Regions from separate parts of the Enterococcus sp. XAF26B05_ASV22 genome, predicted to be linked through region 1. Evidence: predicted binding sites of a transcription regulator. Region 1 holds the regulator's gene; each other region holds the start of a gene.
The links. The regulator CtsR, encoded in region 1, represses protease genes until heat stress. The targets are predictions, from matches to a motif close to TTGGTCAAAAAAGGTCAAANA.
Positions count from the first base shown of each region.

Region 2: the regulator CtsR is predicted to act here: its motif matches at 3,212-3,232, upstream of clpP (ATP-dependent Clp endopeptidase proteolytic subunit ClpP).
Region 3: the regulator CtsR is predicted to act here: its motif matches at 4,437-4,457, upstream of AC1PU0_RS11455 (ATP-dependent Clp protease proteolytic subunit).
Region 4: the regulator CtsR is predicted to act here: its motif matches at 6,094-6,114, upstream of AC1PU0_RS04600 (ATP-dependent Clp protease ATP-binding subunit).

Region 1 covers NZ_CM161538.1:3,270,558-3,277,964, forward strand. The annotation lists gene AC1PU0_RS16085 (ATP-dependent Clp protease ATP-binding subunit) at 1-1,499, opposite strand, end outside; gene AC1PU0_RS16090 (CtsR family transcriptional regulator) at 1,504-1,971, opposite strand; tRNA gene AC1PU0_RS16095 (tRNA-Pro) at 2,134-2,207, opposite strand; tRNA gene AC1PU0_RS16100 (tRNA-Arg) at 2,292-2,365, opposite strand; tRNA gene AC1PU0_RS16105 (tRNA-Leu) at 2,463-2,548, opposite strand; tRNA gene AC1PU0_RS16110 (tRNA-Gly) at 2,564-2,635, opposite strand; tRNA gene AC1PU0_RS16115 (tRNA-Thr) at 2,644-2,716, opposite strand; tRNA gene AC1PU0_RS16120 (tRNA-Leu) at 2,752-2,833, opposite strand; tRNA gene AC1PU0_RS16125 (tRNA-Lys) at 2,846-2,918, opposite strand; tRNA gene AC1PU0_RS16130 (tRNA-Val) at 2,925-2,997, opposite strand; rRNA gene rrf (5S ribosomal RNA) at 3,012-3,127, opposite strand; rRNA gene AC1PU0_RS16140 (23S ribosomal RNA) at 3,223-6,134, opposite strand; rRNA gene AC1PU0_RS16145 (16S ribosomal RNA) at 6,418-7,407, opposite strand, start outside.
Region 2 covers NZ_CM161538.1:1,006,242-1,013,648, forward strand. The annotation lists gene AC1PU0_RS04975 (gluconeogenesis factor YvcK family protein) at 1-678, shown strand, start outside; gene whiA (DNA-binding protein WhiA) at 709-1,644, shown strand; gene AC1PU0_RS04985 (hypothetical protein) at 1,693-1,893, shown strand; gene AC1PU0_RS04990 (DsbA family protein) at 1,909-2,430, opposite strand; gene clpP (ATP-dependent Clp endopeptidase proteolytic subunit ClpP) at 2,535-3,131, opposite strand; gene AC1PU0_RS05000 (TM2 domain-containing protein) at 3,552-4,019, opposite strand; gene AC1PU0_RS05005 (hypothetical protein) at 4,254-4,769, shown strand; gene ilvD (dihydroxy-acid dehydratase) at 5,341-7,032, shown strand; gene ilvB (biosynthetic-type acetolactate synthase large subunit) at 7,046-7,407, shown strand, end outside.
Region 3 covers NZ_CM161538.1:2,316,005-2,323,411, forward strand. The annotation lists gene AC1PU0_RS11435 (O-acetylhomoserine aminocarboxypropyltransferase/cysteine synthase family protein) at 397-1,677, opposite strand; T-box leader at 1,822-2,081, opposite strand; gene AC1PU0_RS11440 (hypothetical protein) at 2,232-2,588, shown strand; gene AC1PU0_RS11445 (hypothetical protein) at 2,621-2,782, shown strand; gene AC1PU0_RS11450 (hypothetical protein) at 3,173-3,607, opposite strand; gene AC1PU0_RS11455 (ATP-dependent Clp protease proteolytic subunit) at 3,778-4,365, opposite strand; gene AC1PU0_RS11460 (BglG family transcription antiterminator) at 4,748-6,232, opposite strand; gene AC1PU0_RS11465 (MDR family MFS transporter) at 6,582-7,407, opposite strand, start outside.
Region 4 covers NZ_CM161538.1:911,322-918,728, forward strand. The annotation lists gene AC1PU0_RS04580 (peptide chain release factor 3) at 1-1,226, shown strand, start outside; gene AC1PU0_RS04585 (SulP family inorganic anion transporter) at 1,360-2,529, opposite strand; gene AC1PU0_RS04590 (helix-turn-helix domain-containing protein) at 2,672-2,995, shown strand; gene AC1PU0_RS04595 (DUF1827 family protein) at 3,259-3,573, opposite strand; gene AC1PU0_RS04600 (ATP-dependent Clp protease ATP-binding subunit) at 3,769-6,024, opposite strand; gene AC1PU0_RS04605 (hypothetical protein) at 6,355-6,546, shown strand; gene AC1PU0_RS04610 (phosphocarrier protein HPr) at 6,720-6,986, shown strand; gene ptsP (phosphoenolpyruvate--protein phosphotransferase) at 6,986-7,407, shown strand, end outside.

The sequences.
Region 1 (7,407 bases):
AGTGGAACACCCGTCCATTGTGAAACAACATTCGCAACATCTTGTTCTGTTACCTGATTGGCATATCCAGAAGCTTCTTTTTGTTCTAATAATAGAATATTTTCCAATTTGCGGGCTAGTTTTTTCTCTTTTTGGCGTAGTCTTGCTGCACTTTCAAACGACTGTGAATGAATGGCTTCTTCTTTTTCTTGAACTAAACCAGCAATCTCCACGCGTAAATTATTGATTTCAGAAGGTTCATCCGCTAAATCTAGACGAACTTTAGCTGAAGACTCATCCATTAGATCAATTGCTTTATCTGGCAACTGGCGAGAGTTAATGTAACGCACAGATAATTGAACTGCTGCATGTAATGCATCATCTGTGATTTCCACACCATGATGTTCTTCATAACGAGAACGTAACCCTTTTAAAATTTCTTCAGCTTCTTCTGCAGTCGGTTCATCCACTTGTACACGAGCAAAACGACGCTCCAACGCTGAATCTTTTTCAATATATTTTTGGTATTCATCCAATGTTGTTGCACCAATCGTTTGCAATTCTCCTCTTGCAAGTGCTGGTTTTAAAATATTTGATGCATCGATTGCACCTTCTGCACCACCGGCACCGATCAAGGTATGCAATTCATCGATAAACAAAATTACTTCTCCGTCTTGATAAATTTCATCGATTACTTTTTTTAAACGATCTTCAAATTCACCACGATATTTGGTACCAGCAACTAAAGCGCCCATATCCAACATCATCAAGCGTTTTTCCAGCATATCTTCAGGAACTTCACCATTCACAATTTTTTGAGCCAGCCCTTCGGCAATTGCAGTCTTGCCCACACCAGGCTCACCAACTAAAACAGGATTGTTCTTTGTACGGCGACTTAGAATTTGGATCAAACGTCTAACCTCTTGTGAACGTCCAACCACTGGATCTAAATCTTTTTCACGTGCCAATTTAGTTAAATCACGCGCCAAGGAATCTAAAGTTGGCGTTCCTTTTGGTGCAGCTTTTTGAGCTTGACTATTACGACGGCGTCCTACATTCCCACTCATTTGTGGATCTGTAACACCTATTTTTTTCATTAGCAATTGACGCATTTTAGATAAACTTAACCCTAAATTCAATAAAATACGTGAAGCCAAGATATCTTCATCTCTTAATAACCCTAGCAAAATATGTTCTGTCCCAATATTTGGAGCACCTAAACGCTTCGCTTCATCACCTGCATAAGCAAATATTTGTTTTGCTCGAGGAGAATAAGGTAAATACGTACCTTTAGGATAAGCCTTAACAGTTCCATATCCAGTTAAGTGTTCAATTTCTTCACGAATATCGTTTTTATCTGCGTTTAACTGGCGTAATGACTTCCCTGCAATTCCATTTTGTTCTAACACTAATGCTAATAATAAGTGTTCTGAACCCACAGATTGATGCCTAAAATATTTTGCTTCTTCTTGTGCAATAGCTAGTACCGCCTTGGCACTTTCTGTAAATAATTCATCCATTCTATCATTCCTCCTCGTAGCTCAAACGTTCTAAAAACGACTGCATCAATTGAGCACGTAAATATTCTTCATTTGGTCCTGCTTTACCTAAAACTGATTTTCCTAAAACAGATAACATCAGATTTCCTTCTCTTTTGCTGATTACATCTTCTTCATATAACTTTTGTACAAATGTCAGCGCATCTTTTTCTGAAAGTTCACTACCTGTGAATTGGGCAATTTGTTTTAGTAATTGATCACTATCAGAAATTTGAACTTTGGCGATTCTAATATATCCACCGCCCCCACGTTTACTTTCTACAGAATAGCCACGTTGGATTGTAAAACGTGTGTTGATAACATAATTAATCTGGGAGGGAACACAATTGAATAAATGAGCCATTTCAGCTCTACGAATCTCAATCTTACTACTTTCTTCAAGAATCTTTTTTAAATATGCTTCTATTAAATCCGAAGTATTTTGATTACTCATCACACTCATCCTTTTCCCTTGACTAATACTGACCTTAATTATACATAACTTCAACTGTTTAATAAAGGAGAATGCCTAATTTGATAAGAAAAGATAAATAAATTTAGATAGCTAATTATTTAACCAAACAAAAAGAACAGAGTAATCACTCTGTTCTCTAAATCGGGAAGACAGGATTCGAACCTGCGACCCCTTGGTCCCAAACCAAGTGCTCTACCAAGCTGAGCTACTTCCCGTAGCTATAATAATAAAAAAAGACTAGACGCTTAAAAGGGACTAATTCTCTGAACCTTCTAATCCGTAGTCAAACATTTCAACTATGCACCCAAAGGGAGTCGAACCCCTAACCTCTTGATTCGTAGTCAAGCACTCTATCCAGTTGAGCTATGGGTGCTAAAGCAAGGATCAAAGTCAGATGTGTTCATCTGCTTCGTACTTGTCACATCTATTCTGTCAATTTTAGAATTGCCATTCATAGTGCTTCAAAGCAATGCCGAGGACCGGAATCGAACCGGTACGGTGATCACTCACCGCAGGATTTTAAGTCCTGTGCGTCTGCCAGTTCCGCCACCCCGGCGTTTTGAAAAGGCTAAGCGGAAAACGGGGTTCGAACCCGCGACCCCCACCTTGGCAAGGTGGTGCTCTACCACTGAGCTATTTCCGCAGTCTGGATGCCGGCTAAAGGATTTGAACCCTCGACCCTCTGATTACAAATCAGATGCTCTACCAACTGAGCTAAGCCGGCGTTATAATCGCCTAGTTATAAAACGAGACTAAAAATGCGGGTGAAGGGACTTGAACCCCCACGCCGTAAGGCGCTAGATCCTAAATCTAGTGCGTCTGCCAATTCCGCCACACCCGCAAAATATTTCTATGAGCCGTGCAGGGCTCGAACCTGCGACCCTCTGATTAAAAGTCAGATGCTCTACCAACTGAGCTAACGGCTCAAAAAATGGAGGTTGACGGGATCGAACCGCCGACCCCCTGCTTGTAAGGCAGGTGCTCTCCCAGCTGAGCTAAACCTCCAAGACAACACTTTAGCGTGGCGACGTCCTACTCTCACAAAGGGAAACCCTTCACTACAATCGGCGCTAAGAAGCTTAACTTCTGTGTTCGGCATGGGAACAGGTGTATCCTTCTCGCTATCGCCACCACACTGGGTGTTGTTGCTATTTAGTTGAGTGATTATTCACTCAAAACTGGATTGAAGTAGTAATCAAACATTCCGAAACTCTTTTTTATTTCGTTTCTTTGGTTAAGTCCTCGACCGATTAGTATTGGTCCGCTCCGTACATCACTGCACTTCCACTTCCAACCTATCTACCTGATCATCTCTCAGGGGTCTTACTTTCTTAAAGAAATGGGAAATCTCATCTTGAGGTGGGCTTCACACTTAGATGCTTTCAGCGTTTATCCCTTCCCTACATAGCTACCCAGCAATGCCCTTGGCAGAACAACTGGTACACCAGCGGTAAGTCCATCCCGGTCCTCTCGTACTAAGGACAGCTCCTCTCAAATTTCCAACGCCCGCGACGGATAGGGACCGAACTGTCTCACGACGTTCTGAACCCAGCTCGCGTGCCGCTTTAATGGGCGAACAGCCCAACCCTTGGGACCGACTACAGCCCCAGGATGCGACGAGCCGACATCGAGGTGCCAAACCTCCCCGTCGATGTGGACTCTTGGGGGAGATAAGCCTGTTATCCCCAGGGTAGCTTTTATCCGTTGAGCGATGGCCCTTCCATGCGGAACCACCGGATCACTAAGCCCGACTTTCGTCCCTGCTCGACTTGTAAGTCTCGCAGTCAAGCTCCCTTCTGCCTTTACACTCTGCGAATGATTTCCAACCATTCTGAGGGAACCTTTGGGCGCCTCCGTTACTCTTTAGGAGGCGACCGCCCCAGTCAAACTGCCCACCTGACACTGTCTCCCACCACGATAAGTGGTGCGGGTTAGAGGGTTCATAACACAAGGGTAGTATCCCACCAGCGCCTCCACCGAAACTAGCGTTCCGGGTTCATCGGCTCCTACCTATCCTGTACATGTGGTACAAACACTCAATATCAAGCTACAGTAAAGCTCCATGGGGTCTTTCCGTCCTGTCGCGGGTAACCTGCATCTTCACAGGTACTAAAATTTCACCGAGTCTCTCGTTGAGACAGTGCCCAAATCGTTACGCCTTTCGTGCGGGTCGGAACTTACCCGACAAGGAATTTCGCTACCTTAGGACCGTTATAGTTACGGCCGCCGTTTACTGGGGCTTCAATTCTGAGCTTCGCCGAAGCTAACCCATCCTCTTAACCTTCCAGCACCGGGCAGGCGTCAGCCCCTATACTTCATCTTTCGATTTTGCAGAGACCTGTGTTTTTGATAAACAGTCGCTTGGGCCTATTCACTGCGGCTGACCGAAGTCAGCACCCCTTCTCCCGAAGTTACGGGGTCATTTTGCCGAGTTCCTTAACGAGAGTTCGCTCGCTCACCTTAGGATACTCTCCTCGACTACCTGTGTCGGTTTACGGTACGGGCAGTTGTTTTCTCACTAGAAGCTTTTCTTGACAGTGTGACATCAGGAACTTCGGTACTATTATTTCCCTCCCCATCACAGCTTGTCCGTATAGAGTAAAGCATTTGACTCTACTCAAGACTTACTGCTTGGACATGCACTTCCAGTCGCATGCATTCCTTAGCCTCCTGCGTCCCTCCATTGCTCAAACAAAAACAACTGGTACAGGAATATCAACCTGTTGTCCATCGCCTACGCCTATCGGCCTCGGCTTAGGTCCCGACTAACCCTGGGCGGACGAGCCTTCCCCAGGAAACCTTAGTCATACGGTGGACGGGATTCTCACCCGTCTTTCGCTACTCATACCGGCATTCTCACTTCTAAGCGCTCCAGCCGTCCTCACGATCGACCTTCAACGCCCTTAGAACGCTCTCCTACCATTACACCAGAGGTGTAATCCACAGCTTCGGTAATATGTTTAGCCCCGGTACATTTTCGGCGCAGGGTCACTCGACTAGTGAGCTATTACGCACTCTTTAAATGGTGGCTGCTTCTGAGCCAACATCCTAGTTGTCTGTGCAACCCCACATCCTTTTCCACTTAACATATATTTTGGGACCTTAGCTGGTGGTCTGGGCTGTTTCCCTTTCGACTACGGATCTTATCACTCGCAGTCTGACTCCCGGATATAAATGAATGGCATTCGGAGTTTATCTGAATTCGGTAACCCGAGATGGGCCCCTAGTCCAAACAGTGCTCTACCTCCATCATTCTTAATTCCGAGGCTAGCCCTAAAGCTATTTCGGAGAGAACCAGCTATCTCCAAGTTCGTTTGGAATTTCTCCGCTACCCACAGCTCATCCCCGCACTTTTCAACGTACGTGGGTTCGGTCCTCCAGTGCGTTTTACCACACCTTCAACCTGGCCATGGGTAGATCACATGGTTTCGGGTCTACGACTACATACTCATTCGCCCTATTCAGACTCGCTTTCGCTGCGGCTCCGGCTCTTCACCTTAACCTCGCATGCAATCGTAACTCGCCGGTTCATTCTACAAAAGGCACGCCATCACCCATTAACGGGCTTTGACTTGTTGTAGGCACACGGTTTCAGGATCTATTTCACTCCCCTTCCGGGGTGCTTTTCACCTTTCCCTCACGGTACTGGTTCACTATCGGTCATTAGGGAGTATTTAGCCTTGCGGGATGGTCCCCGCGGATTCCGACGGAATTTCTCGTGTTCCGCCGTACTCAGGATACTCCTAGGTGTTGCCAACATTTCGTCTACGGGGCTATTACCCACTTTGGCGAACCTTTCCAGGTTCTTCGACTATCTTGACAGACTACCACATCGGAGTCCTACAACCCCAACAAGCAAGCTTGTTGGTTTGGGCTCTTCCCGTTTCGCTCGCCGCTACTCAGGGAATCGAATTTTCTTTCTCTTCCTGCAGGTACTTAGATGTTTCAGTTCTCTGCGTTTACCTCTAACCAGCTATGTATTCACTGGAAAGTAACATCCTATAAAAGATGCTGGGTTTCCCCATTCGGAAATCTCTGGATCATAGCTCACTTACAGCTCCCCAAAGCATATCGGTGTTAGTCCCGTCCTTCATCGGCTCCTAATGCCAAGGCATCCACCGTGCGCCCTTATTCACTTAACCTGATGACCTTACGGTCAATTGTTTGGTTCGTTTCTCTAGCGATAGAGGCGTCACCAATAAAATAAGCTTCGAACTATTTTACTTAAAAAACTCATTCAACGCGGTGTTCTCGGTTTGTTTTGATTACTTTTTACTTCAATATCCAGTTTTCAATGAACAATTCATTTGAGAGAATCATATAATAAAGAAGAAAATCCAATGATTAACTTCTATTTATAAGAGTAAACCTCTCAAAACTGAACAAAGTGTCGACGAATGTGTAAGTTTCCGTAATATTCCTTAGAAAGGAGGTGATCCAGCCGCACCTTCCGATACGGCTACCTTGTTACGACTTCACCCCAATCATCTATCCCACCTTAGGCGGCTGGCTCCACAAGGGTTACCTCACCGACTTCGGGTGTTACAAACTTTCGTGGTGTGACGGGCGGTGTGTACAAGGCCCGGGAACGTATTCACCGCGGCGTGCTGATCCGCGATTACTAGCGATTCCGGCTTCATGTAGGCGAGTTGCAGCCTACAATCCGAACTGAGAGAAGCTTTAAGAGATTTGCATGACCTCGCGGCCTAGCGACTCGTTGTACTTCCCATTGTAGCACGTGTGTAGCCCAGGTCATAAGGGGCATGATGATTTGACGTCATCCCCACCTTCCTCCGGTTTGTCACCGGCAGTCTCGCTAGAGTGCCCAACTGAATGATGGCAACTAACAATAAGGGTTGCGCTCGTTGCGGGACTTAACCCAACATCTCACGACACGAGCTGACGACAACCATGCACCACCTGTCACTTTGTCCCCGAAGGGAAAGCTCTATCTCTAGAGTGGTCAAAGGATGTCAAGACCTGGTAAGGTTCTTCGCGTTGCTTCGAATTAAACCACATGCTCCACCGCTTGTGCGGGCCCCCGTCAATTCCTTTGAGTTTCAACCTTGCGGTCGTACTCCCCAGGCGGAGTGCTTAATGCGTTAGCTGCAGCACTGAAGGGCGGAAACCCTCCAACACTTAGCACTCATCGTTTACGGCGTGGACTACCAGGGTATCTAATCCTGTTTGCTCCCCACGCTTTCGAGCCTCAGCGTCAGTTACAGACCAGAGAGTCGCCTTCGCCACTGGTGTTCCTCCATATATCTACGCATTTCACCGCTACACATGGAATTCCACTCTCCTCTTCTGCACTCAAGTCTCCCAGTTTCCAATGACCCTCCCCGGTTGAGCCGGGGGCTTTCACATCAGACTTAAGAAACCGCCTGCGCTCGCTTTACGCCCAATAAATCCGGA
Region 2 (7,407 bases), 1.1 Mb from region 1:
GAGATGCGCGGCAGTACATATGAAGCAATTCAGCTGCTTTCAAAAATGATGCATGTGGATGGACATATTTATCCTTCATCAGAAAGACCGCTGACGTTACATGCTGTTTTTAAAGATGGTTCTATTGCAGTCGGTGAATCCAATATTGCAGTTGACCGAAAAACAATCGACCATGTTTTTGTCACAAATACACATGATGATGAACAGCCAAAAGCTGCGAGAAAAGTAGTCAAAGCAATTGAAGAGGCGGATATGATTGTTTTAGGACCAGGAAGTATGTTTACCAGTATCCTACCGAATTTAGTAATCAAAGAGATTGGGGAAGCAATCATCAATGCGGAGGCTGAAGTGGTTTATATTTGTAATATCATGACTCAAAAAGGTGAAACGGAACATTTTACTGATGCTGATCATGTTTGTGTATTGCATGAACATCTTAAAAGTAAATTTGTGGATACTGTTTTAGTTAATACTGAAAATGTACCTGATGGATATATGGATCCAGAGGTTTATGATGAATATTTAGTTCAAGTGGAACATGATTTCAAAAAATTGAGAGATGAAGGGTGTCGTGTGATTTCTACGGACTTTTTAAAATTGCGTGACGGTGGTGTTTTTCATGATGGAGACAAAGTAGTGGATGAACTATTTCGTATTGTATTCGGCGCAAGATATTAAAGAGTAAGAACAAGAGAGGAGGCGTGGAGATTGTCTTTTGCAGCAGATGTTAAAAAAGAGCTAACAACTTTAGAGGTACATCGTGAACATGCGCGAGCAGAATTAGCAGCATTGATCCGGATGAACGGTTCATTAAGCATTGTGAATCAGCAATTTGTATTGAATGTTCAAACTGAAAATGCAGCAATCGCCAGACGAATCTATTCTCTTTTAAAAGATCATTATGATGTTCGTTCAGAATTGTTAGTTCGGAAAAAAATGAAATTAAAAAAGAATAATGTGTACATCGTAAGACTAAAACAAGATACGAAAAGTGTGCTTGCTGATTTAGATATTTTAGATGGAATGATGTTCAATACTCATGTATCAGAAGATATTATGGGGAACTCACAAAAAATGAAATCCTATTTAAGAGGTGCATTTATGGCTTCAGGCTCAGTCAATAATCCCGAGACAAGCCGTTATCATTTGGAAATATTCTCGATTTACGAGGAACACAATGATGATATTTGCAAAATGTTAAATTATTATGATTTAAATGCACGGACATTGGAACGTCGAAATGGGTATATTTCCTATCTAAAAGGAGCTGAACAAATCGCTGATTTTCTGACACTGATCGGTGCGACAAATTCTATGCTGAAATTTGAAGATGTCCGGATCGTTCGTGACATGCGTAATTCGGTGAATCGATTGGTCAACTGTGAAACGGCGAATCTCAATAAAACAATCGATGCAGCATCAAAGCAAATCGAAAATATTCAGTATATCGAAAGTGTGGTTGGATTAACTGCCTTACCAGGAAAATTACAAGAAATTGCTGAATTACGTTTGGAGTATCCAGAAGTGAGTTTAAAAGAATTAGGTGAGATGATCCCATCAGGTGCGATTTCAAAATCAGGAATCAATCATAGAATTCGTAAAATCAATGAATTTGCAGACAAACTAAGGGAAAAAAGTGCGTAACTTCTTATGGATTGCTATAAGACAATAGCAGAAAGTTGGGTGATAATGATGGGCGTAGAAGATAAAGATTTTATCATGAGGCAAATCAAACAACTCGGGGAAGGTCTAGGGAATTTTCTCGGAAAAGAAGATATTGACAAGATTCTAAGTTTTGGCGAAGATGCTGAAAAAGAAATTAAAGACTCTGCAATGGAAAAAAAAACGGGTATTGATAGTAGTTCTAAAAAAATTGAGACCAAGCCTAGCTAACTTGGTCTCGTTTTTTTATTTGCCTTCTATATAACGTATCAATTCTTCTTTCGTAATTGATTCATCAAAAATATGTTCACCAATAACTATTGTTGGCACAAATTTGATAGTTGCAGCTGCCGCTTCTTCAATCACAGCTTGGACGATTGAAGTCCCTTCTTTTTTAGGTAATTGTAAATTATCTTCAGCAAAAATAGCCACATCTTCTAAAGAAAGGTTTCCCCATGTATCTTGTGTATCATACATTTGTTTCAAATCAGTCAAAGCTTTTTCAGGCAAATCATAATTAATATGGTGATGCATTACGTTACCACGTTGCAGACTTTCTTTTTCTTTATCTAATAGTTTGATGATTCGTTGAACTTTTCCTTCTTTAACATATTCATTCAATAAATCAAAAGATTCCTCAAACCATTTTTTACAATACGGGCAGCGAACATTCATAAATTCGACCATCTTTACTGGAGCCGAGTCTTTTCCAACTGCCAAACCATTTTTTGTTGTAACTTTTGTTGCATCGATAATTGAAATATCCATTTTAGTAACATCCTTTCATTTCTGCTATCTTTAGTGTAGCGCTTTTTGCAATTAGTTTAAATAAAAATGCCCAAAATTTTCAAAAGAAATTTTGGGCATTTTTATTATTTGCCTAAAGAACTGCTATTTTCCATTACTTCATCAATCAAACCATATTCTTTTGCTTGTTGCGCAGTCATAAAATTATCACGATCTGTATCGCGTTCAATGACTTCAAGTGGTTGACCTGTACGTTCTGCTAAGATTTTATTCAAACGATCACGCGTGTCAAGAATATGTTTAGCAGCAATTTCGATTTCAGTTGCTTGACCTTGTGCACCACCTAATGGTTGATGAATCATGATTTCAGCATTTGGCAATGCAAAACGTTTGCCTTTTGTACCAGCAGTTAATAAGAAACTTCCCATAGAAGCTGCCATACCAAGAACAATTGTTTGTACATCAGCTTTAACAAAATTCATCGTATCGAAGATTGCTAATCCAGCAGAAACACTTCCTCCAGGTGAGTTGATATAAATATAGATGTCTTTTTCGGAGTCTTGTGCGTCTAAAAATAGTAATTGAGCAATAACTGAGTTTGCTACATTATCATCGATTGGACCACTTAACATGATGATTCTATCTTTTAATAATCGTGAATAAATATCATATGCTCTTTCTCCACGAGATGATTGTTCAATGACTGTTGGTATTAAATTCATAGTATATTCCTCCTATATAAAAACTCTTCAAACCATTTTATCACAAAGCTTATCGTAATGCTTAAAAAAAGTATACTTTATTGGTCAATAAAGGTCAACTTTAACGCTTTGAATTTTAAGAAAGAAGAAGCTTTGACTTATTTCAAAAATAGTGTGAAAAATCACTTTTATCGAGTAGATTAGAATAAAAGAGCCTGGTACATAACTAAAAAGGTTATGTTTCAGGCTCTTAGTAACCGAATAAACGGTGGGCGCAGAAGCAACTCCTTCGGAAATAAGCCGAAATTCACAAAAATTTGAAGAGCAATTTTCGTAAATTCCTTCTTATTTCTCGGAGTAAAACACTTCTGTCTCAACCTCCTTAAATAATCTCAAAGAGTCTTACATTTTCATATGAGATTGATGGAGCTTACATATCTATTAAGAAGTTACTACAATATTTCCATTTTGGTCTGCAGTTTTAAGTAATGTCGCGATTGAAGTGAAAAATGCAATAATTCCAGGAATCATTGTCCAAGAGAATAATAAATACATAATTCCTTTTCCAGAAAAACCAGAATAGAACTTATGAGCACCTATTCCTCCCAATAAAAAGGCTAATAAGAAATAAACCCATTTGTTAACAACTTTACCATATTGTACATAGCCACCCACTGACTGTGTATTGTTATTTTCATTAACGATATTGATATTGATTTTATCTTGTAGATTATCTGTTGCTGCTACAGCTTTGTGGATGATCAATTCGTCTCCATCTGGAAACACATCTACGAGATCACCAATTTCTGGCTTGAAATTAAACCATTCGTATAATGCTCTGGTTGTGCTTCCATCTTCGTTAGCAATAACAACATCTTCAAAATCTAATTTAATAACTTTCTTCCCCATAACGACTTCCCCACTTTTATCATAATATTATTACTGTTATATTATAGCATCAAAAGAATGAGTTATCTAGACTAATAAAGCATATTCTAGTCTTTTGGAAAAATAATAATATAGTAAGGACAGATTTGTTTTAGGAATTGAAAAAGAGATATAGTCTTTTAACATATTTTTTTGCGCTTATGGAAGAGTATGTTATACTAAAAAAGTAAGAATTAGAAGAGTGAGGGAATCCAAATGGTTGTTTTTATTGCAGGTATAACGGGTGTCTTGATTGGTGCAGTTATCGTATCGATTGGTGTTGCACTACGTGTAACCTATGAAGAACGCAAAGCGGTACGTTATCGTGAATTAGAAAATTTTGTCAAAGAAATAGAAACCCTGAATCTTTTGAACAAGAAAATCAATGAGATTTTACAAAAAAGAGATATTTATGTAGACAAATCTGTGAATTTCATGTCAATGGATGATTGTTATATCAGTATCGATGATTTTATCTATTTAGAATCATTTTCGGCACAAAACAATTTCTATTTGCCTACATATTTGATTGAAGAATTTTTCAAAAAAATTTCCCATAGAAAAGTAATCTTAACACCGGATGAAGTGATTTCAATGGGCGGCAGTACATATAAAGGTGGCCGTGTGATAATAGAAAATTTTTCAGAAGAATTACTTTCAATTATTGAAGATAAAAAAAGACAAATGAAACGTTTAACACACAAACCATTGTATTATTTCCAAAGAGGATAAGATTACATAAGTAGCTGATACCCAAATGAGTCGGGTATCAGCTTTTTTGTTTTGAAGATTAAAAATAGGTGCGCAGTAATGAGTGTTTCGAAAGGAAAAAAAGAGTATTCATGTCACTTATTACGTCCAAAAAAGAGGTTTTACAACGTTTTTCGACAATAAGTAAGAAAGTTAGTACCGACATTGTTGGAATTTTCTGAATCTTTTTATCAAATTTTATTGACATTCTCATTTATTAGGTTTATAGTTAATAAAAGCTTTTATTTATCACATGCTATTTTAATCTTTGTAGATTTTTTAAAAGAGGAGACCATTATTATGAAAAAGACAAACAACAGCCACGTATTAGTCATTATTTTATCGTGTAGGACTTAGAACACTGAGAAATTTCGCAGATGTTAGAGTCCTGTTTGTCTTTGGTAAATGGGGGTCTTACTAAAGCATCCCATTCAATTGATGGGATGCTTTTTTTGTAGAAAGTTATATAAAGAGGCACGAGGAAAAATAAAAAACGAATCCGAAGAATCATAATTGAACTCTTCTGGAGATAACTGAATTGGAGTGGATGAAAATGCGTAGTGATCAAATCAAAAAAGGAATTGAAGCAGCACCTGCCAGAAGCTTACTTTATGCAACTGGACAAGTAAAAAATGCCAAAGATATGGACAAGCCGTTTATCGCAATTTGTAACTCATATATTGATATTGTGCCTGGGCATGTGCATTTAAGAGAATTGGCGGATGTTGCCAAAGAAGCAATCCGGGAAGCTGGAGGAATTCCTTTTGAGTTTAATACGATCGGTGTTGATGATGGTATTGCTATGGGACATATCGGTATGCGCTACTCATTACCAAGTAGAGAGATTATTGCTGATGCTGCTGAGACCGTAATCAACGCTCACTGGTTTGATGGTGTCTTCTATATTCCAAACTGCGACAAAATTACTCCTGGTATGCTGATGGCTAGTGTTAGAACAAACGTTCCAGCAATTTTCTGTTCTGGTGGCCCAATGAAAGCAGGTATCGATCCAAGAGGTCACACGACTACTCTTTCTAATATGTTTGAAGCGGTAGGAACATTTAAAGAAGGGAAAATGACGGAAGAAGAATTTAATTTTATGGAACAAAATGCCTGTCCAACTTGTGGTTCATGTGCAGGAATGTTTACAGCGAATTCTATGAATTGCTTGATGGAAGTTTTAGGAATGGCATTACCTGGTAACGGAACTATTTTAGCCGTTTCAGATGAACGAAGAGAGCTTGTTAGGCAATCAGCATTTCATTTGATGGATTTAGTCAAAAATCAGGTGAAGCCAAGAGATATCATTACAAAAGAAGCCATTGATGATGCTTTTGCATTGGATATGGCGATGGGTGGCTCAACAAACACTGTATTGCATACCTTGGCGATTGCGAATGAAGCAGAAATCGACTACAACTTAGAAGAAGTCAATGCGATTGCTGAACGTGTACCTTACTTGTCTAAAATTGCACCATCGTCAGCGTATTCAATGCATGACGTTCATGAAGCTGGAGGTGTTCCAGCAATCATGAAAGAGTTAGTAGACTTAGGAAACGCTATCCATCCAGATCGTATCACCGTTACAGGAAAAACAATTCGTGAAAACGTTCAGGATGCTGTAATCAAAAATGAAGAAGTTATCCATCCAAAAGAAAATCCATATAGCCCAGTTGGAGGTTTGTCAATTTTGTATGGAAATATCGCACCCAAAGGAAGTGTAATCAAGGTTGGTGGAGTAGATCCTTCAATCAAAAAATTCGTAGGAAAAGCTATTTGCTTTAGTTCTCATGATGAAGCTGTTGCAGCAATCGATGATCATACAGTGAAAAAAGGGCATGTGGTGGTTATTCGTTATGAAGGACCAAAAGGCGGCCCTGGTATGCCAGAAATGTTGGCTCCAACATCAAGTATCGTTGGACGAGGGTTAGGGAAAGATGTGGCTTTGATTACAGATGGTCGTTTTTCAGGGGCAACTCGCGGAATAGCAGTAGGACATATTTCTCCAGAAGCGGCAGCAGGCGGTCCCATTGCGTTAGTCAAAGATGGCGATGAAATTGAAATTGATTTGATTAATCGAACACTAGAATTACATGTTTCTGATGAAGAATTGGCGAAAAGAAATGACCAATTGCCGAAATTTAAAGCGAAAGTAAAAACAGGATACTTAGCTCGTTACACGGCGTTGGTAACATCAGCGCATACAGGAGGAATCATGCAGATTCCAGAAGATTTGCTAGACTAGAGGAGGGAAGCTCATGGCGGAAGAACAAAGAAAAATGAAAAATGGTTCAAGAATCTTAATTGATGCATTGCAAAAACAAGAAGTAGAAATGATATTTGGATATCCTGGTGGGGCGGTCCTCCCTTTATATGATGCATTATATGACAGAGATATTCCTCATATTTTGACAAGACATGAACAAGGAGCGGTCCATGCTGCAGAAGGATATGCTAAAGCTACTGGAAAACCTGGGGTCGTAATCGTAACTAGTGGTCCTGGTGCAACAAATGCAATTACCGGTATTGCGGATGCGATGAGTGATTCGATTCCGATGGTTGTTTTCACAGGTCAGGTAGTTACAGATGGCATTGGCAAAGATGCCTTTCAAGAAGCTGA
Region 3 (7,407 bases), 950 kb from region 1:
ACGAATGAAACTTCTCTCGCTTCGCTCGCCAAGTATTGCGCAACATCAGCTCTGCAAGCAGTCGCTGTGTTTTGCAACAAAAAAGCACCCCACGATATGGGATGCTTGTCATCCCGTTCATGCAATGCGAAAACAGGACTCTCAACGTCTGATAAGAAAAAGCTGTGCTGCAGCTGGTTTCTAGAAATCAGTGTGATGAGTCCTTCAGTAATAATAAGAATGTAATTGTCGTTGTCTGCTTGTTCATCTTCTTCAACATCCTTTATTGTCAGAATTTTTGAATAATTCAAACTATAGTGTTAAAGATACCGAACTTTTAAAACAAAGTCAATGGTTTTATGAGAATTTTTTTAACAAAGCTAAGAAAAAGTAGCTTCTCAGCGTTGATTCACTCCATCATAATTGGTTTAACGCTTGTTCTAAATCGGTGAGAATATCGTCAATATTTTCGATTCCAATCGATAAGCGAATCAATTCTGGAGAGGTCCCAGAAGCTTTTAATTCTTCTTCACTTAATTGCGAATGCGTTGTTGAAGCAGGATGAATGATCAATGACTTTGCGTCTCCGACATTGGCTAAAAGTGAAAATAATTGTACGTGATTGATCAACTTTTTCCCTGCCTCAGCGCCACCTTTGACGCCAAAAGTAAAAACTGATCCTACGCCTTTAGGTAAATATTTTTTTGCTAGTTCATGATAGCTATTGTTTGGTAATCCTGGATAATTGACCCATTCCACTTTGGGATGTTTAGCTAGAAATTCAGCAATCGCTAACGCATTTTCAACATGACGGTCTAATCGCAATGATAGAGTTTCCAACCCAAGAATCAATAAAAAACTATTGAATGGGGAGATCGCTGCACCTGTATCTCTTAATAATGAAACTCTCAGACGAGTGATATATGCAGCTGCTCCTATATCTTTTGTATAGGATAGTCCATGATAACTCGGATCTGGGTTAACTAATTTGGGAAATTTTCCATTGGCCCAGTTAAACTTGCCTGAATCAATAATAACTCCACCTAAAGCAACACCATGTCCGCCAATGAATTTTGTGGCGGAATAAACCACTATGTCAGCACCGAAATCAAATGGACGATTTAAATACGCTGTAGCAAAAGTATTATCAACGATTAATGGCAACTTATGTTTATGTGCGATTTCTGCAATCGCTTCTAAATCTGCTACATTCGTGCTTGGATTCCCAATTGTCTCGATAAAAATCGCTTTGGTATTTTCTTGAATTGCTTCTTCAAAATTCGTTAATTGGTCTGGATCAACAAAAGTTGTCGAGATGCCAAATTCTGGTAATGTATGTGCAAATAAGTTAAACGTTCCGCCATACAATGTGGAGGCTGAAACAATATGATCACCACTACTTGCAAGATTTTGAATCGCATACGTGACAGCGGCAGTCCCTGAAGCTACTGCTACTGCACCGACACCTCCTTCTAATTCGTTCAAACGATCTTCCAACACTGCTGTTGTGGGATTCGTAATACGAGTGTAGATATTTCCAACTTTAGCTAGCGCAAATTTTTCTGCTGCATCTTGTGTATCATCAAACGTATAAGAGGTTGTTTGGTAAATAGGAACCGCTCTAGCATTTGTCTCTTTGTCTGGCGTGTGGCCGCCATGGATTTGGATCGTTTCGAATTGATAGTTAGTGTTTGTCATTATGCTTCATCCCTTTTCAATTTTTATTGGATTTGTTTTTTTACATCGTTGATACTCATGTCACCTTCTTGCATAATGACCACCTCTTTCTTTTATTCTCATTAAAAAGAAACCAAAAAAGTCGCCCCTACTAGTTGTAACCTAGTAAAGGGCGACTGTCGCGGTACCACCTTTATTGGAAAAATTCTCCATCTCGATCCAAACGCTAAATTTCTTCTTGATTTGGTGCCTTGTTAACGGTAGCTGCCGTAAAAATCAATCTGACTTTTCCTCTCCAAGATCATTTTCGACAAGTGTCCATTACTTTCTTTCACCAAACGAAAGCTCTCTAATTCTAGCTAAAATCATCATAATCAGCTAAATTTCAATGTCTGCTTGTGTACTCTTCTTTTCAATGAGTTTTATTTATGACGTTAATATTAGAGTATTCTCATTTCATTGTCAATGTTTTTTCTTTTTTCTTCTTTTTTTCTAATTATCCCTTGTCAACTGAGTGTCCTATTTCTCTTTCTCACTATTTTTTATTATAATTAAGGAAATTGGAGGTCGATTTAATGTCAGCAAGTAATGAAAAAGTGGAATTACTCTTATCTTATTTATCTGAGATCCATACAAAAAGCTCATCTTTATACGATTTAGTCACAAGCCGTCCACGTCCTGAAGACACACGTATTCTTTTGAATATCAATGAAGTCTTCACATACTACCATAGTGTACGTGTATTTTATTTCAGTAATGATGAGTTAACTGCATCTGAAGTTCAACCTTTTTTTAAGGCGTTTGAAGATTTTTATTTTGAGTTAAAACAGGTCTTTTTACTTGAAGATGATGACAGCATCCTACTTTATAATAAGTTGACAGCTATGAAAGATTCTTTTGAGCAGTTGACGAATGATTTTAATGTTTTATAATAGAGTAGACAACAGGTAAAGAAGGTGCCCAGATGGATCAAAGCGAAGTATTGGATCGCTTGCGCGAAGAGTTGGAAATCCCATTTTTTAATGGTAATATCGAAGAACGTGAATACACTGAAGCAGAATACCAAAAGATCAAATCCGATCTTGTTCAGTATTTTGATGATTATGTTCGTAATGTAGAAAATTAATAAAATAATTGTCGTGAGATTAGAAAGGACTAAAGCAGAACTTAAACGTTTTGCTTTAGTCCTTTTTCTATGTGTGCCATTCTTTTGACTATTTATCGTTTAAAAATAACAGATTAATCCGTATTCCACCAAATAAATAAAATAACTAAAAATACAAATGATAAATATCTACACTCAAAAAGATGTTTTTTTCAAACAAATAATAAAAAAACCATCGGCTGAAAAGGCCGATGGAAAAGGAGTATTACTCAATAAGAGTAAAATGAAAAATAAAAAGGTTGTTGTTGGTATGAATATATAATACAATACATCTTTTTCATTGTCTACTAAAAATAACATTAAAAAGAAATGAATTCCATCTTTTTTTGGTCATTTTTCTAGTTTTTATTTTTATTTTTTTAACAAAAGATTGCTCATTCGAGTAATTGCGAATGAAATATCATCCGTTGCTTTGTCTTGCTTTTCTTCAGAGGTATTAAATAAATCAATATCAATCCCTTTTTCAGGATCTAAAGATAAAATCATTTCGTTACATCCAGCTAAGTATTCAATGTAAGAGCGTTCAAATTTTTTGTGGATTCCCATTACACGTGCTGGCGGACGTAATTGACTAACTTTTTCTAACATAAGTGTATATTCTTTTGTTCCATCTTGGAAAATACGTTGAATTTCGGCAATTCTTTCTGGCGCTAACTCCGCTGTTTTTTCCTCGTCGATCGCTTTGCGTACTTCTTCGTAGTATTCATTCATTTTTTCGCCGACTTCTTCTGTTTCTTTTACAATATCATTGATGTTTTGAACATAATAGCCTAAATTTGGTTTCACAATCTTTCCTACTTTCTTTTGGTAATTACTTAATTTTACACTTTAACATAGGTAGATGACAAGAGGAATCTGAAAAAGTCTATTTTTCTCAAGCTTTTAAAAAAGAGTCTAAAACAAACACCCATGAGAGCACTAGCCATCATGAGTGTTTGTCCAATCTCTTTTTCAGTTTAGTTGATTTCATCACTTGTTTGGATGATTTTAGAAATCATTCCATAGTCTTTTGCTTCATCAGCTGACATCCAGAAATTACGATCTGTATCTTTTGCGATTTTTTCGTATGTTTGTCCCGTTGCTTCAGCTATCAAACGGTTCACACGTTCGCGCATACGAATGATTTCTTTCGCTTCGATTTGAATTTCTGTGCTTTGTCCTTGAACGCCACCAGCAGGCTGATGGATCATATAGCGAGTATTTGGTAAGCTATAACGATTCTTCGCTTCAGCGGCTAAGTAAATCGTAATACCAGCACTTGCAACCCAACCAGTTCCGATCACGATCACTTCTGGTTTTACAAATTTGATCATGTCATGAATCGTATCTCCCGCTTCAACATGTCCGCCTTGGCTATTGATAAAGATTTTGATAGGCTCATCACCCATTGCAGCTAGCAACAATAATTGAGATGTTACTTCTCGTGCTAAATCTTGATTGATTTCTCCGTAAATCAAAATTGTTCGCTCTTCAAACAATTTTTTCATAAACGCATTTGGTTGTTGTTTTTCTTCTGTTTCTTCATTTTCATCTAAATAGTTCATCACGACTAACCTCCATATTTTAAAGCTAAATCTCTATATTAATAATACCGCAATATGAAAATTTGTCCACTTTTTTGACTTGTTTTGACCTTAAAAACTATTTTTCAAACATCAAGGATCCATCGATACTTAAAAGTAATCTATTGTTTATTTTTATCTGAGACATAACACTACGAGTCACATCCCCTACTCTAGGAATTCGAATTACTAGTGAAATCAGAAGTAACTTCGTTAGAATTGCTGAGAAACTCAGTCAGGTACAGGGTGACGTCACACGGGATCTATTTGATTCTCATCTATCATAAACCATATAAAACTTAGGCTGCATCTTTTGCCTTAACATTCTTCGTCTTTTTGCCAACTAACAAGTAAAAATAGATTATCACTTTACCCCATTAATATAGGAAGTATTATGAACTCCCATAAAGTGTTGATACGGCTTCATACACACTAACAAGAAAGAATGATCTAATAACATATCTACAGAGATTGGAATGATATGAGGATGATCTTCTAACACCGATGGAATCAGGGCCTCTTCACAAAAGATATATTCATTACGAATCGATTGGTCATATCCTTCAACTTCGTATATGGAACGGTAAAATTTATTTTCTACCACTATATCAAAAACATTGAATTCAGAGAATTTACTTTGATACAGTAAAAATTTTGAATCAGAATCAGTCACGATTTTCAAACGGAAGAGCAGTTTTTCTTGCATTAAAATAGGGCCCGCTTCGTCAATAAAACGGTAGATTAAATTTGTATCAATTACAAGAAGATTTTTAATTCCTTGTCCCCATTTAAATAAAACTTTAACGATTCGTTGAAACAGCTCTTCATTTTTAGGATGCAGCGTATAAAAAGAACCGTGGACTAAAACTTGATGATTATACCAAGCATTCCTTGTTAAACGGATAATCCCTTCTTCAAAACTAAAATCCCCTAACAAAATTTGATCAAATTCTTCTTCAAAATATTGAATTAACCGAATAATATCTGGACGACCAACTAAAAACGTACTGCGTAATTTCTCATGATCTTCAAATAAATTCTCTAATTGACTAAAAGAATACTCACAAGAATTAAAAAGAGACACCACATAAACAATTTCATGTTCTGGTAAAAACCGCTCCATATTCAAACTTTTCCATGCTTGCTCGACTAACTTGAAAATGGGCCGTTTTTTTAAATCGACGATGACCTTTTCTTCTAATTCAAGCTTTTCTTTGTCTTGACGTGAATAGGCAATATTCATTCCTTGTAAAATAAAATAACGACTTTCTTCCGTATAAACTCTGGTTGAAAACTCGTGTTCAATCAAATCGAGCATGTCCTCGCACGCTTCTTCAAATTCAATCGTCTGATTTGTTTCATAATTGATGTCAATTTTTGTTAGATAGTATAAGTATAAGAACCTCGTTTCAAATTCTGAACTATTCAACCGTTCATTTTCAAAATCCAGATGACAAGCAGAAAAAAAAGCTTCTGCTTTTTTCTTCAAATTATAAGCTTTACTAACTGAAATAAATTCTTCTTCTACTAAATCTAAGTAATTAAACTGTTGCTCCAAAAATTTTGTACACGTCTTTAGAAATAATGATTGCTGATAGATGATTTTGCGAATTTCAAATAATGGAATATCTTTATTAAATTCTACATAAAAGTATTTTTTTTGTTTCTCATAACTTAATATGTATATATCTAAGGTCTGAACCAAATCTTCCAAATCATTTTGTACTGTTGTTGGAAATGCTTCGAATATTTCTATGTAATGCGTAATGTCAATTTTTTCATATTTGTATAGTACTTCAAGAAGAACAATTTTTCTATAAATATTTTTTTCTAAATACTTTTCTAACATCTATTCCCACTCTTTGCATAGTTGATTTCTCAATTGTTTTATCAGTAATTGAGTTTAAAAATAGATGCGATGACTTACTCTACTAACCTTTTTTATTAAGTAGCCTATCGTTATATATATTTCATAAACATAGCTAACTTAATTATTGCCGAGTGGAAGTCATCACACTATCAATAAATATACTTCATTTCAATTTTTAATATACACGCAAATGAGTAGATAGAAAAGTAATACGTATTTCTATAAAAAAATTTAATTTTTTCACTAGATATCTGTTTAACCGGTAATGTATTTTTGAAAGAGTGGGGATTATCACTTCCTTATAAACGTCTATAAATAATTCAAATGATTACTCTTTCTTTTCTCTCTTTTTAGTATTCGATCCTTTTTTACGAAAAATAATTAAGGAACTAATTAAAGCAACGATACAAAAAACAAAAGCCATCGCAAACGCATGACGATAATCGGCAACCTCCAATGATTCTTTCATAGCAAGTGCTGAACTTCCAATTGCCAATGATTGTGTAGGAGTAGCTTGGGCATGACTAGATAGAAACGTAACTAATACAGCAGTCCCAAAGGAGCTAGCAATTTGCCTTAATGTATTATTCGTTGCGGTCCCATTACTGATCATGTCATTGGGTAAAGCATTCATTCCCGTTGTTGTCACTGGCATCAAGACCATTGATATTCCCAATAAACGAATAGCATAGAAAATAGCTATGAAAAGAATTGGCGTTGTCTCAGTGATAAATAGAAATGGAAATGTCCCTAAAGACAATAACGTCAAACCAATCGGGATTAAAAAACGTCCACCAAATCGATCAAATAATTTTCCTGTAACTGGATTCATTAATCCCATCACGATGCTTCCTGGTAATAAAATCAACCCCGAATCAATTGGACTTTCTAGATGAACCTTTTGAATATAGTCTGGTAAAATAGATTCAAACCCAAGCAAGGCTATATAAGAAATGGCACTTAGAAACACAGAAACTGAAAAAGTTGAGTAGCTAAACACTTTTAAGTTCAATAGAGGATTTGAAATTTTCAACTCTCGTACAATGAAAGAAATAATCACAGTACATCCTATAAACAAAAGAACAATCACTTCTTTAGACAACCAGCCTTTAGTACTGGCTAAACTAATACTGTATAACAAACTACCAAATCCA
Region 4 (7,407 bases), 980 kb from region 1:
GGATCGAAGCCCAAACCAAGAAATTATTTCAAGTTGTAAAAAAACGTGGGATTCCAATTTTTACGTTTATCAATAAATTAGATAGAGATGGTCGAGAACCGTTAGAGTTACTTGAAGAATTAGAAGAGTTGCTAGATATTGAATCATATCCAATGAATTGGCCGATTGGTATGGGAAAAGGGTTGGAAGGATTATATGACATCTACAATAAGCGTGTAGAAGTTTACCGTCCCGAAACCAATAATGGCGAACGTTTCATTCCATTAGTGGATGGTGACATTCCAAGTGATTTGCCATTGCATAAGGATAGTGTTTACCAACAAGTATTAGAAGAAGTTGAATTGTTAGTTGAAGCAGGTGACGAGTTTGATACGGAGAAAATTGCTCGCGGTGACCAAACACCAGTCTTCTTTGGTTCAGCCTTAACCAACTTTGGGGTCCAAACAATGTTGGAAACTTTCTTGCAATTTGCACCATCACCATATGGACATAAGACAGAAGACGGACAAGAAGTCAGCCCTTATGAAGAAGAATTTTCAGGCTTTGTGTTTAAAATCCAAGCAAATATGAATCCAGCTCATCGAGATCGTATTGCTTTTGTTCGTATCTGTTCAGGAACCTTTGAACGTGGAATGGACGTTACACTTGGTAGAACCGGTAAAAAAATCAAGTTAAGTAATGTGACACAATTTATGGCTGATGCTAGAGAAAATGTCGAAGAAGCCGTAGCTGGGGATATTATTGGGATCTATGATACAGGGAATTATCAAATCGGAGACACGTTATTTGAAGGGAAATTAAAAGTTCAGTACGAAGAATTACCCTCATTTACACCAGAGTTGTTTATGAAAGTCAGTGCCAAAAATGTAATGAAACAAAAATCATTCCATAAAGGCATTTATCAGTTGGTTCAAGAAGGTGCGATCCAGTTATATAAAACGTATTTAACGGAAGAGTATATCATTGGGGCCGTTGGGCAATTGCAATTTGAAGTATTCCAACACCGTATGCTGAATGAATACAATGCAGAAGTTATTATGACACCAATGGGTTCAAAAATCGCACGTTGGATCGATCCAGCTGATTTGGATGAACGTATGAGTTCAAGTCGTAATATTTTGGCAAGAGATCGCTTTGATCAGCCATTATTCTTATTTGAAAATCAATTTGCGATGCGTTGGTTTGCAGATAAATACCCGGATGTTGAATTAAAGAGTTTGATGTAAGATATTAACTGATAGTTGAATCAACAACTAAATAAAAGGTTCTGAGAGATATAACTTTAGTTGTTATATCTCTCAAAACCTAAAATAGAGCATATGTTGAGTCGAAACAGACAATATTTCGATCTCTTTGATACTAGATACTATGCTTTTTTTTTGAGAAGTAGTAAACTATCCCACTTAACAAAACACCTAGTATTATTCCAATTGCTAGATTATGTGTATACACAATAACTGAAATCGTTACAATCATAATAAAACTTTCAGTGATTTCAAAGGTCCGTATTAACTGAAGACTTTCCCATTCAAATGTATCCAGAGCAACGGTTATCATAATTCCAATCAAAGCTGCTGTGGGAATTTGGATCATAATATCTTTAAAGACAAAAATAAATAGTAATAACGATATAGAAGCAATAAGTGTAGAAAGTTTTTTTCTTCCACCAGATTTTACATTAATTACAGCTTGTCCAATCATTGCACAACCTGCTTGTCCACCAAAAAAACCTGTAATAATATTTCCCAGTCCTTGTGCTTTAACTTCTCGCTGACTATCACTTTGACTATCTGTCATTTTATCAATAATAGGAACAGTCAATAACGATTCAATTAATCCAATCATTGCTAAAGCAAGGGATGTAGGTAAGATGATTAAAAGAGTTTGAAGTGTTAAGGGAACTGCAGGTAAAGAAATAGTTGGAGAAATAGCACTCATACCCCCTAGATTGCCCACAGTCTGCAAGTTGTCTTTAAATATAAAGGAAATAATCGTCATAAATAAAATAATGAGTAGAGCAGGTGGAACGACTTTCGTTATTTTAGGAATAATGTACATAAGAATAATTGTTGTAACGATCATAATGTAAGACCAAATTGATTGATTAGGAAGTTGTTGGATTTGGGCTAAGAAAATTAAAATCGCTAAAGCATTTACAAAACCAAACATAACTGTTTGAGGAATAAACCTCATCAATCTATGAATCCCCATATACCCAAGAAATAATTGAATAAATCCTGTTAAAATAGTCGCGGCGATCATGTAATGTAGTCCATGTGATTCTATAAGAGAAGCAATGACAAGCGCCATTGAGCCCGCAGCTGCTGATACCATCGCAGGACGACCACCTGTAAATGTTATGACCAATAGCGTTATAGCAGAAGCAAAAAGTGCAGAGATAGGATTAACACCGGCAATAATAGCAAATCCAATAACTTCAGGAAGAATAGCGATTGAGGATACAAGTCCCGCAAACAAATCATTTTTTTCATTACCTAACCATTCATTTTTACGAAAACTAAATAACACGTGTTATAGACACTCCTTTTTTTTAATTTTTTTGAATAACTAACTATATAATAGTATCATAGTTAAATGAGGAAATGAATCTATAAGTGTATTTTTTTTGAAAAAAAGTTATCTATAACTTAATTTGATAGGGGGGAATAAATTGGATATAGGAAAAAGAATTCAAGAGTTGAGAAAAGTAAATAATATGACTGCAAAACAATTAGCCGAAATAATCGACATTTCGCCCTCCTTTATTTCTGCAATTGAAAATAATACGTCAAAACTATCTTTACTAACGTTGACTCATATTTGTGAAGCATTGGGCGTGAGTTTATCCGAATTTTTTAACAATAATTTATCTTCAATAGACCAAAAGTTATTATCTGTTATTATGAAGTTACCGGAGAATAAAAAATATGAACTTTTAGATTTTTTAACAGGATTATCTTTCACGCAAAAAATGAGTGACGCATCTGAAAAATAGCATCTAAGGTTAGAATTAAAGAAAAGTCCAATTCAAAAAAAGGTGTGGGAAAAAAGTAAAAATCACTTTTGTCTCACACCCTAAATGCGAATAAACGGTGGGAGCAGAAGCAATCCCTTCGGAAATAAGCTGAAATTGCTGTAAAACACAACAAGGAACGAGATGATGTCGCACAGTACCTACTTGGTCACAAAAATTTGAAAAACAATTTTCGTGAATTCCTTCTTATTTCTCGGGATTAAACGCTTCTGTCCCAGCCTATTTTAGCGGACAGATAAATTAGATATCATCGGAATCGAAATTTCTATAACATCTTTCAATTCAATGATCGAAATTTGATTACGGTCATAGTTTTCTTTTGGAATACGTTTCAAGAAATAAGTAAGAATTTCATTGATTTCTGTTTTACGAACAGCTCGTTTTTTATTTACAACCAAGATTTCAGCATGTTGAGCAGCTTCTGTATAAACGACGGTCGTATTGCCCGCTGAATAAACTTTGACAAAGTATGCATCGGTATTTTCTAGTTGTTTATTGACTAACTGTTTGTAGCTGTTGGTTACATTGACTAATTTCATTTTTTTCACCTCAATATAATTCTTTAGTTGTCCGTTACTAATAAGAAACAGAGTATTCACAGATTCAAAAAGCTGGAATAGTCGTTGCTATACGTTCTATGCATCTTAATTATAAATTTTTTTAGCGTAAATAAAAAGAAATTTGTCTTAAAAAACACAGAAAAGTCAATCAGTTTGCCTGATTGACTTCACTTTCTATTCTTCTTCTATATTGGTTTCGCTGGTGTCACTAGAATCTATGGTGTTTTTTCCAGTTACAATAATTTTTCCGTCATCGTCTAGTTCAGCAATTAATTTATGTTCCTCTGGATGATCTAGGAAGTATTCAGCGATGCCGTCTTCGATTTGTTCTTGAATCGTCCGACGTAATGGACGAGCACCCATAGCTGGATCGTAACCTAAATCGACTAATTTTTCTTTAACGTCTGTTGTTACATCGATATGAATTTTTTGATGAGCGAGTAAACTATTGACATCATCTAACATTAAGCTAACGATGTTCATTAAGTTTTCTTTACTCAATGCTTTGAATTCAATGATGCCATCAAAACGGTTTAAAAATTCAGGTGTAAAGAAATTGTTTAATTGTCCTAAAACAGATTTTGTAAGTCCCTCACGAGCAGCGCCAAACCCAACATTGGCTTCGACATTACCAGTTCCTGCATTACTTGTCATGATAATGATCGTATCTTTGAAGCTGACTGTTCTGCCTTGTGCATCGGTTAAACGGCCATCATCAAGGATTTGTAAGAACATATGCAATACATCTGGATGTGCTTTTTCGATTTCATCTAATAAAATCAAGCTGTATGGATTACGACGAACTTTTTCAGTTAATTGCCCCGCTTCATCGTAACCGACATAACCAGGAGGTGAACCGATCAATTTAGAGACACTATGTTTTTCCATGTATTCACTCATGTCAAAACGAATCATTGAATCTTCTGAACCAAATAATTCGTAAGCTAATTGTTTCGCCAATTCTGTTTTACCGACACCAGTTGGTCCAACGAATAAGAAAGAACCGATAGGGCGATTTTGCTTGCCTAGACCAACACGATTACGGCGAATAGCTTTAGAAACTTTATCGACTGCATCATCTTGACCAACAACGCTAGCTTTTAAATCGACCGCCAAGTTTTTCAATTGTGTTTGTTCTTTTTCTTTTAAATCACCGACAGGAATACCTGTTTTTTGTTCTACGATCGCTTCAATATTTTTTTCATCAATCACAGGTGTTTCTTCATCACTGATTTGCTTTTCTTTCATTGTCTGTAATTTATTGATTTGATCGCGATAGTACGCAGCTTTCTCAAAATCTTCTTCAGCAGAGGCTTGTTGTTTTTGTTGTTCTGCATCTGCGAGTTTCTTCTCAATCGTTTTAGGATCGACGATTTGGATCGTTAAGTTCATTTTAGAACCAGATTCATCTAATAAATCAATGGCTTTATCAGGTAGGAAACGGTCTTGAATGTAACGATTTGATAAAGTTGCAGCAGCTTTAATGGCTTCATCCGTGTATTTCACATGGTGATAATCTTCATAACGTTTTTGCAATCCTTGCAAAATAGCAATCGTCTCGTCTACCGTTGGTTCATCGACACGGACAGGTTGCATTCGGCGTTCTAACGCAGCATCTTTTTCAATAATGCGGTACTCATTCAAAGTAGTTGCACCAACCATTTGTAATTCACCACGAGCGAGCGCTGGTTTTAGAATATTGCCGGCGTCCATGTTGCCATCACCAGCAGCACCTGCGCCAACGATTTCATGAACTTCATCTATAAATAAGATGACATTTTCAGCTTGTTTGATTTCATCGATCAACTTTTGCATGCGTTCTTCAAATTGACCTCGAATCCCTGTACCTTGGACTAAAGAAACGACATCTAAACGGATAACTTCTTTGTCCAATAATTTTTGTGGCACATCGCCATCGACGATTTTTTGTGCCAAACCTTCAACAACGGCTGTTTTACCAACACCAGGTTCTCCAATCAGAACAGGATTATTTTTTGTTCGACGATTTAAGATTTCAATCACACGTTTGATTTCTTCATCACGTCCGACAACAGGATCAACGTCTCCGTTTCTAGCAGCTTGCGTGATGTTGATACCATATTCACCTAATAAACCATCGGACTGTCCAACACCTCCACGAGGTGGCTGACCGCCGTTAAAACCATTCCCATCACCAAACTGAGTTGGGGGAGTTTGCCCATTAGGATTCCCTTGTTGTTCTTGCATTTGACGAGAGAGTGAGCGGTATAAATCATCTAAACTTCCAAAACCAAATGGATCTTGTTGAGACATTGTTGGTTGATTATCGTTTGCTTTTGTTTTTAATTTTTGATAGCAACTTTGGCAGTAGTCTAATTGTTTTCTTTGACCATTAACATTTGCATATAAGTGGATCGTTGCTGGATTTTGTTGACAATTTTGACAAATCATAGGATAAAACACGTCCTTTCAAGATAAGACTAATTTTAATTCAAAGTCCTTATAAGTAAGGTCAAAAAACAGTTGACCATTTTTGACCTTTGAGATTATTATAGCATCTTTTTGGCAGGAATCAAGCAATTGAACTCTGGTTTAAGCCAATAAATAGAGAGAAAAACTCATATTACTTTGAATGTTCATTACCTACATAGTAAATTATTAAGTCTTAGTAAAACTATATACGTTTATTTATACAGAAAATGAGAATAATTTAGACAATTATCTATTTTTATCATACAATAACTTCAGTCGAAAAATAAAAGTGAAAGCTGTGATCAATCCATGTATGAAAATCCATTTGAAGAACAAATCAACGCATTAAAGGAAGGAACTATTTCTGAACTGATTATAGAACCAAAAGACTTTACAACCTTTAGGGAAGTTTGGAAAAATTTGCCGGATCGAATGTCAATTGTTGGAGAAGCCGGATTAAATGGACGAATTATATATCATTATATGAAAGAAGAAGATTAATCGATCCTTTCATTTGATAAAAAATAGGTTAAAAGTGTTGTAACTACTCACAAAAAATGGTAATCTTAAAAATTGAAAGGGTATTATCCAGATTCAAGTTTCAATTGAAACGTACCAAGAAAGGAAAACCCTAACATAAAAAATTAATTTATTTACGAAGGAGACCGATTCATATGGAAAAGAAAGAATTTCACATCGTAGCAGAAACAGGGATTCACGCTCGTCCAGCTACATTATTAGTACAAACTGCAAGTAAATTTAACTCAGATATCAACTTAGAATACAAAGGTAAATCTGTTAACCTTAAATCAATCATGGGCGTTATGTCTCTAGGCGTTGGTCAAGGTTCAGACGTGACTATCTCAGTTGACGGTGTTGACGAAGCTGATGCATTAGCAGCAATCGTAGACACAATGCAAAAAGAAGGATTGTCAGAATAATGTCTGAAATGCTAAAGGGAATTGCCGCAAGTGATGGAGTTGCTATCGCTAAAGCTTACCTGTTAGTTCAACCTGATTTATCTTTCGACAAAAAATCTGTAGAAGATACATCTGCTGAAGAAAGCCGTTTAGATGGCGCTTTAGCAAAATCTACGACTGAGTTGCAAGCAATCAGAGAAAAAGCAGCGCAAAGCCTTGGTGAAGAAGAAGCGCAAGTATTTGATGCTCATTTAATGGTTTTATCTGACCCTGAAATGATTGGTCAAATCAAACAAAATATTCAAGATAATAAAGTAAATGCTGAAGCTGCATTAAAAGAAGTAACAGATATGTACATCGGTATGTTCGAAGCGATGGACGATAATGCCTACATGCAAGAACGTGCTGCTGATATTCGTGATGTTGCGAAACGCATTTTAGC